2 linked regions of the Fodinibius salicampi genome follow. The protein of the gene in region 1 binds, or shares a complex with, the protein of each later gene. Links are inferred from orthologs where the notes say so. Each region holds a gene or a part of one and is shown on either strand. Other genes may lie near its edges. The genes, in order: ABEB05_RS16300 and accD.

Region 1 (3,169 bases):
CGGCATGAATATCGGGGTCTCAATTTTTCCGTGATCTGTATGAAGTGTGCCCAGGCGGGCTTTGGTTGATTCAGCCGTCTTATGTAATGAAAACAATGAAATAGAATTTTTAGAAAATGAAAATGGTTGTTTATTTAACGAATTCAACTTAAAATAATGAATTTCTTACTGTAACTTTAATCCCTTGGCAGAAGAGGGATAAGATTTTTAAAACCTAAATAGTGTTAGCAAAGTCGATTTTAAAATCATTATTCTATGGGAAGACATTCCTCATTAGTTATTGTACCAACATATAATGAATCTCATAATATCAGGAGACTTATTCGGCTGGTAATGAAGTTGGGGGATATTGATCTATTAATTATAGATGACGGATCGCCGGATGGAACAGCTGAAATTGTTAAAGAAGAGCAAAAGAAATTCTCTGATCATCTTTTATTAATAGAGCGGCCGGGAAAGCTTGGTTTAGGTACTGCTTATGTGCGAGGTTTTAAATATGCCCTGGAGCATGACTATCAGTATATATGTGAAATGGATGCTGATTTCTCTCATGATCCTAATGATTTGCCGATACTGATAAATGAGGTAAAAGATGGTCGGGCGGACCTAGCGGTTGGCTCGCGCTATGCAAACGGAATAAGTATTATTAACTGGCCGTTAAGCAGGCTCATCTTATCATATAGTGCTAACCTTTATGCCCGATTTATTACGGGGCTTCCAATCTTTGATACTACAGCTGGCTATAAATGTATCCATCGTAAAGTATTAGAGGGTATTTCCGTTGATAAAATTAGTTCTAACGGTTATGCATTTCAGATAGAGCTTCATTTTAGGGCTTGGATTGCCGGATTTCGTCTCAAGGAAGTGGCCATTATTTTTAGAGAACGTGAAGAGGGGGTATCCAAGATGTCAAAATCCATTGTATGGGAAGCGATTTGGCGTGTATGGGCATTAAAAATTAAGAGTATTTTTGGTGCTTTATAGATTAATTTCATTAAAAATAGGCTAACTAAAAACTCATATTTCTCTGATTAAGAAAGTCCTTAAACTCTTCGCTGTAGTTTGTATATTTGAGCATTCAATGATCGAAACAGTTTGATATTATAATTATGCAGTATTTAGATTTTGAACAACCTATTGCTGATTTGGAAGAAAAAATTAAAGAATTGCGTAGTCTTTCAATTGCCGATGAAGAGGTTTTGTCGCCGGAAATTGAGCGCCTCGAAAATCGGGTGGATGAACTGAGGGAATCAATATTTTCAAATTTGACCCGCTGGCAACGAGTACAGTTGGCCCGGCATCCAGAGCGCCCTTATACGCTCGATTATATTGAAAGGATTACCGATAATTTTGTCGAAATCCATGGAGATCGCTATCAAAGTGATGACAAGGCCATAGTAGGTGGGTTTGCCACTATCGAAGGCCAATCTGTGGTTATCATGGGTCATCAAAAGGGCAGGGATACCGAGAGCCGACAATTCCGTCGATTTGGAATGGCAAATCCCGAAGGCTATCGCAAGGCTTATCGGCTCATGAAACTGGGAGAAAAGTTCGATATTCCTGTTATTACGCTGTTGGATACCCCGGGCGCTTATCCCGGACTTGAGGCAGAAGAACGGGGACAGGCAGAAGCTATTGCCAAAAATCTGAAAATGATGGCTACGCTCAAAGTTCCTATTATATCAGTAGTTATTGGAGAAGGGGCTAGTGGCGGGGCTATCGGCATAGGAATGGGTAATGAAGTGTATATGATGGAGAATACCTGGTATTCAGTTATTTCTCCGGAGTCCTGTTCTTCTATTCTCTGGAAAACATGGGATTATAAGGAACAGGCTGCGGCCGTTTTAAAACTTACCGCCGAGGATCTTGATGAACTAAAAGTGATAGATGGCATTATTAAAGAACCATTGGGGGGTGCTCATCGAAATCCCGATCGTTCGGCCAAAGCCGTTAAAAATCAGCTCTTGGCATCCTTAAGTAGACTTAAGGAGATGAGTGAAAATGAACTGGTGGCAGCACGTATCGATAAATATTCGCAAATGGGAGAGTGGGAAATTGCCAGTAAAGCCAAAACAGAACAATAGTCGTGTTTCCTGCTGAAACCCCCATCTACCATTATTCCCACGAACTCCGTAGCCGATATGGTGAAACAGACCAAATGGGATATGTTTATTATGGCCGTTATTTGGAATATTTTGAAGAAGCCCGAACTGAGATGATTCGTTCCCTCGGTTTTCCCTATTCCCGCCTGGAAGAAAATGGAGTAATGCTACCAGTCGTTCATGCACAAGTGGATTATAAAGCTCCTATTTTTTATGATGAACTTATGCGAATTGAGGTAAGTTTGTTTGAAATCCCCACTGTAAAACTGGAAACCTACTATACGGTGTTTACAGAACGCAGGGAAAAACCACATTCGCGGGGTAAAGTTGTTCTGTGTTTTATGAATGAAGGAAGTCGTAAACCTTGTCGCGCACCGGATGACTTTATAGCGAATCTAACAGCTGCTGTGGAATCATGAGAGATTATGAAAAGTCAAAAGATGATTCTTTATTATCTTGTTTTCTTCTTCTCTCTTGCCTTAATGGTTATTGCGCTTGGTGGAGGCGTGTGGGGACAGAGTCAACCTTGGCAATTTCAGTGGCAACATAGTTTATTTCAGCATTTTTGTCATCAGATCCCTGATCGGTCTTTTGATCTTAATGGGCAACCTATGGCTGTATGCAGCCGGTGTCTGGGAGTTTACACAGGTTGGGCTTTGGGGTGGATTCTCTTGCCAATACTAAATATACTTAGAATCGTAGATTTTAATATTTTAGTTAAAATACTTGTTGGAATAGTATTGGTAAATTTAGTAGATATCAGTGGTGATTTTATTAACTATTGGGAAAATACATTAACCTCGCGTTTAGTACTGGGAATGCTACTAGGGAGCGCAGCAGCCATGCTATTTACGGGAGAATTCATTAATAAAAAATAAATCAAAAGGGAAATACTATGGAAGAATCACAAACGAAGGGATTTAATAATCCGGGAGAAGAAACCATAAATGCAGAACTTCCCTCATACTGGACTTCTGTAACGGTTGCCGGTCTGATATTTGGGATTTTAGCCTTCGTGCTGTCTTTAATAACATCTTATGCTACAATCAACTCAGAACCCAGTGGAT
Region 2 (3,284 bases), on another replicon or contig:
TGCAGAGTGTATTGCGGCGGAGTACCCGAGGAGGATGAGGTATTGATATAGTATTTAAAGTCACGGCTCATGTTGATACTATGCCATCCCTCGCTATCCGTCATTTTTCGCTTATCGCTTCCATCGCGCTTTATACTGTAGAGATGGCGTTCAAGTGGCGATTCCTCAGTGCTCACAAAATAAAATCGATCGGTTTGCTCATTATAACCAAGATAATTCGTTACCTCCCAGTCCCCTTGAGTAACCTGACGAATCAATTCTCCATCAAGGTTGTACAGGTAAATATGATTATAGCCGGATTCTTCACTGGTATAGACAAACTCTTCGCCATTTTTTAAAAAAATCAGATCGTCATGCACATCAATCCAGGCATCACTTTCTTCTGTTTTTATAATCTCGGTATCGCCGGTATTTGCATTAGCAAGCATCAAGTCCTGCTTATTTTGCAGTCTGTTCATGCGACGAATGGCCAGTGTCTCGGGATCTTTCGTCCAATTGATGCGGGGGATATACTGATCATTTTCTGAACCTATATCCATCCATACGGTATTATCCTCATCCAAATCATAAACTCCAATTTTGACCACCGAATTTTCCTCACCGGCTTTCGGATACTTAAAGCGTGTGAGTCCAGGGTACAATTCTCCCCATTCGGTCATAAAAAATTCTTTCACATCAGACTCATCAAAACGATAAAAGGCAATCTTTTCCCCATCCGGAGACCAGCTCCAGGCTTTTGCAAAACCAAATTCTTCTTCGTATACCCAGTCGGCCGCGCCATTAATAATCTTATTAAATTCACCGTCGGTTGTGATAGCTGTTTCCTCACCGGTAGACAGGTTTACCCAATAGAGATTATTTTCCTGTACAAAAGCAGCCTTTTCCCCTGACGGAGAAAGCTGGGCATACTGCTGTTTTTGGTCCGATTGGGTCAGCTTTTGTGTTCGACCGGTTTCAAAATCATAAATGAAATAATTTTCACGGGTACTGCGCCGCCAGATCGATTCGACATCGGTTTTGATAAGTACCTTGCTTTCATCCGCAGAAAACTGGTAATCCTGTATAATGATCGGCTTATCACGTCCCGGTACTTTTAAGTCCGAAGTAGACATCAACACTTCATAATCCCCAGTGGTAATATCATATTTTCGAATCTCAATATCACCGTTGACACGCTTCAAAGTACTGTAATACCGGCCATCCTGCATCCAGTTTACATTTTGGATACTTTCCGCTCTAAAGGTGTTATCGAATATATGGTTGAATTGGACTTCCTGGGTCTGGGCTGAGAGAGGCTGCAGAATCCAACCAAAAATTATGGCTAATAAAAGTAGTTTCTTCATAGATCGCGCATGTTAGCATTCAAGTTTCCCAAAGCCAAGTAACAAATCTAAAGAGCTCTCCTCAGCTACTCTTCAAATTTGTGGAGTAAAATATTCAATAGCTTGGTCATTTCGTCCTTCATTTGATTACGGGGGGTAATAAAATCAAGAAACCCATGTTCCAACAGATACTCGGATCGCTGAAATCCTTCCGGCAGATCGCGACCGATAGTCTGTCGTATCACACGGGGGCCTGCAAAACCGATCAGAGCTTCCGGTTCGGCAATATTAAAATCGCCCAGCATCGCAAAACTGGCAGTCACTCCACCGGTAGTGGGATTCGTCATTACGGAAATATAGGGAACGCCCGACTCCTCGAGTTGTGCCAGTTTGGCCGAAGTTTTGGCCATTTGCATCAGGCTCAGCACACTTTCCATCATTCGGGCACCACCAGATTGTGATATGATGATCAACGGTTTTTCGTGTTCGCGGGCGTGATCGATGGCCATGCCTATACGTTCACCGACAACCGATCCCATACTGCCACCGATGAAACTAAAATCCATGCAGGTAATTACAACATCCAAGTCATTCATCTTACCCACGCCAACACGTACGGCATCAGTAAGTCCGGTCTTTTCCTGGTACTCTTCCAATCGATCGCTGTATTTCTTACGGTCTTCAAACTCCAGTGGATCAGTTGGTACAATATCCTGGCCGATTTCTTCAAACTCACCGTCATCAAAAAGAAAGGAGAAATATTCTTCACTGCCGATACGAAAGTGATAACCGCTAAGGGGATCTACCCAGAGATTATCCTCCAGCTCGCGGCGGTGAACCGTTTCACCGGTCTTGGGGACTTTAATCCAGACCCCTTCCGGCATTTCTTTACGTTCATCCGTTTGGATATTTTTATCTTTTCTTTTAAACCAGGCCATGATCACTTTTTTAGTTTAAATGGAACCCAAAAATAATGATTCTCTGCCGAAGCTAAAATCTTTTTATTGGTCTGCTACATTTCTCGATATAAATGCCCCCATGAATGATTCAAGGGCATTATCATCTATAAAAAACTCTTTGGTAGATGTTATAACGGATTTTTTTCTTCTATAATATGTCGTGCTGAACTTATTTTACTTCAGAATTCGATTTATGAATTACAGACAGGGACTAATTCAAAGGATCTGATAGTTTTTTAGACAGAAGCCGCAAAAAAGCGTACTCCCATTCCAATTAAAATAGCGATGGTAAAGCTTAAAAGTGTTCCAAGAAGGATGTATTCCGTTGTCAGGCGCTGCTTCTCATCGTCCCGGAATCGCAGAATAGACTTCGCTGCAATTAGAAGACCAATAGCGGCATACTCTCCAACGAGTATAAACAGAAAAATAAGCAAGCGCTCCAAATATCCAATCCAGGCCCCGGCATTGGGCAATTCATCTGCCCGGTCTCCCACAACTTCTGCCCACCTGCCGCTTACAAACTGTATAAAGATACTACTTGGCCGAAACAGCAGTAACAAGCCTGCTCCATACACCGCCCATATGCCCCATTGTTCAGGGTCAATCACCTCATCTAATCCTCCGGGCACCTCCGTTAGTAATATAGCAATAGTAACAATTACCGCTATATGGGCAAGCTGATCTACAATAAAAGCCGTAGTTGTTTTCTGTTTATCTACCTGAACTTTGATGGCATCTACCAGCCAGTGAGTGAACGCCGTTCCTATGCCCACCAACAACCAGCTTTGCCATTGTGCTGCAAATAGATAGGCCAGAAAGCCCGCAATCAGTGCGTGCAGCGCAAGCTGTGGAGATTTCCACCTTTTTCGACGCTTTTGCCGCAACATATATTTGCTCTGAAGAAAAAAATCGGCCAGTAGATGCGCCATTAATAATTGAAAAAATAGTTGCAAAAAATTACTCATAATACCATTTGATTAGATTCTCATAGCGTTCAAGCATT

Evidence for each region.
Region 2: the proteins of ABEB05_RS16300 (region 1) and accD are in contact, whole or in part, in a solved structure (PDB 8UXZ), measured with the Escherichia coli proteins. The link is inferred for Fodinibius salicampi from one-to-one orthologs.

Annotation. Positions count from the first base shown.
Region 1 is NZ_BAABRS010000006.1:1,163-4,331, forward strand. The notes cover bases 262-3,096. They hold ABEB05_RS16300 (acetyl-CoA carboxylase carboxyltransferase subunit alpha), read left to right. Parts: upstream 262-1,109; coding sequence 1,110-2,084; downstream 2,085-3,096. Other genes in these bases: ABEB05_RS16295 (polyprenol monophosphomannose synthase), read left to right, coding at 262-984; ABEB05_RS16305 (acyl-CoA thioesterase), read left to right, coding at 2,087-2,521; ABEB05_RS16310 (DUF2085 domain-containing protein), read left to right, coding at 2,528-2,980; ABEB05_RS16315 (DUF4199 domain-containing protein), read left to right, coding at 2,998-3,096. Also shown: tRNA guanosine(34) transglycosylase Tgt, read right to left, coding at 1-96; more of ABEB05_RS16295, read left to right, coding at 256-261; more of ABEB05_RS16315, read left to right, coding at 3,097-3,169. UniProt on the Escherichia coli protein: Component of the acetyl coenzyme A carboxylase (ACC) complex. First, biotin carboxylase catalyzes the carboxylation of biotin on its carrier protein (BCCP) and then the CO(2) group is transferred by the carboxyltransferase to acetyl-CoA to form malonyl-CoA.
Region 2 is NZ_BAABRS010000004.1:286,227-289,510, reverse strand. The notes cover bases 335-3,284. They hold accD (acetyl-CoA carboxylase, carboxyltransferase subunit beta), read right to left. Parts: upstream 2,261-3,284; coding sequence 1,409-2,260; downstream 335-1,408. Other genes in these bases: ABEB05_RS14805 (hypothetical protein), read right to left, coding at 3,239-3,284; ABEB05_RS14810 (DUF3307 domain-containing protein), read right to left, coding at 2,518-3,246; ABEB05_RS14820 (S9 family peptidase), read right to left, coding at 335-1,343. Outside these bases: more of ABEB05_RS14820, read right to left, coding at 1-334.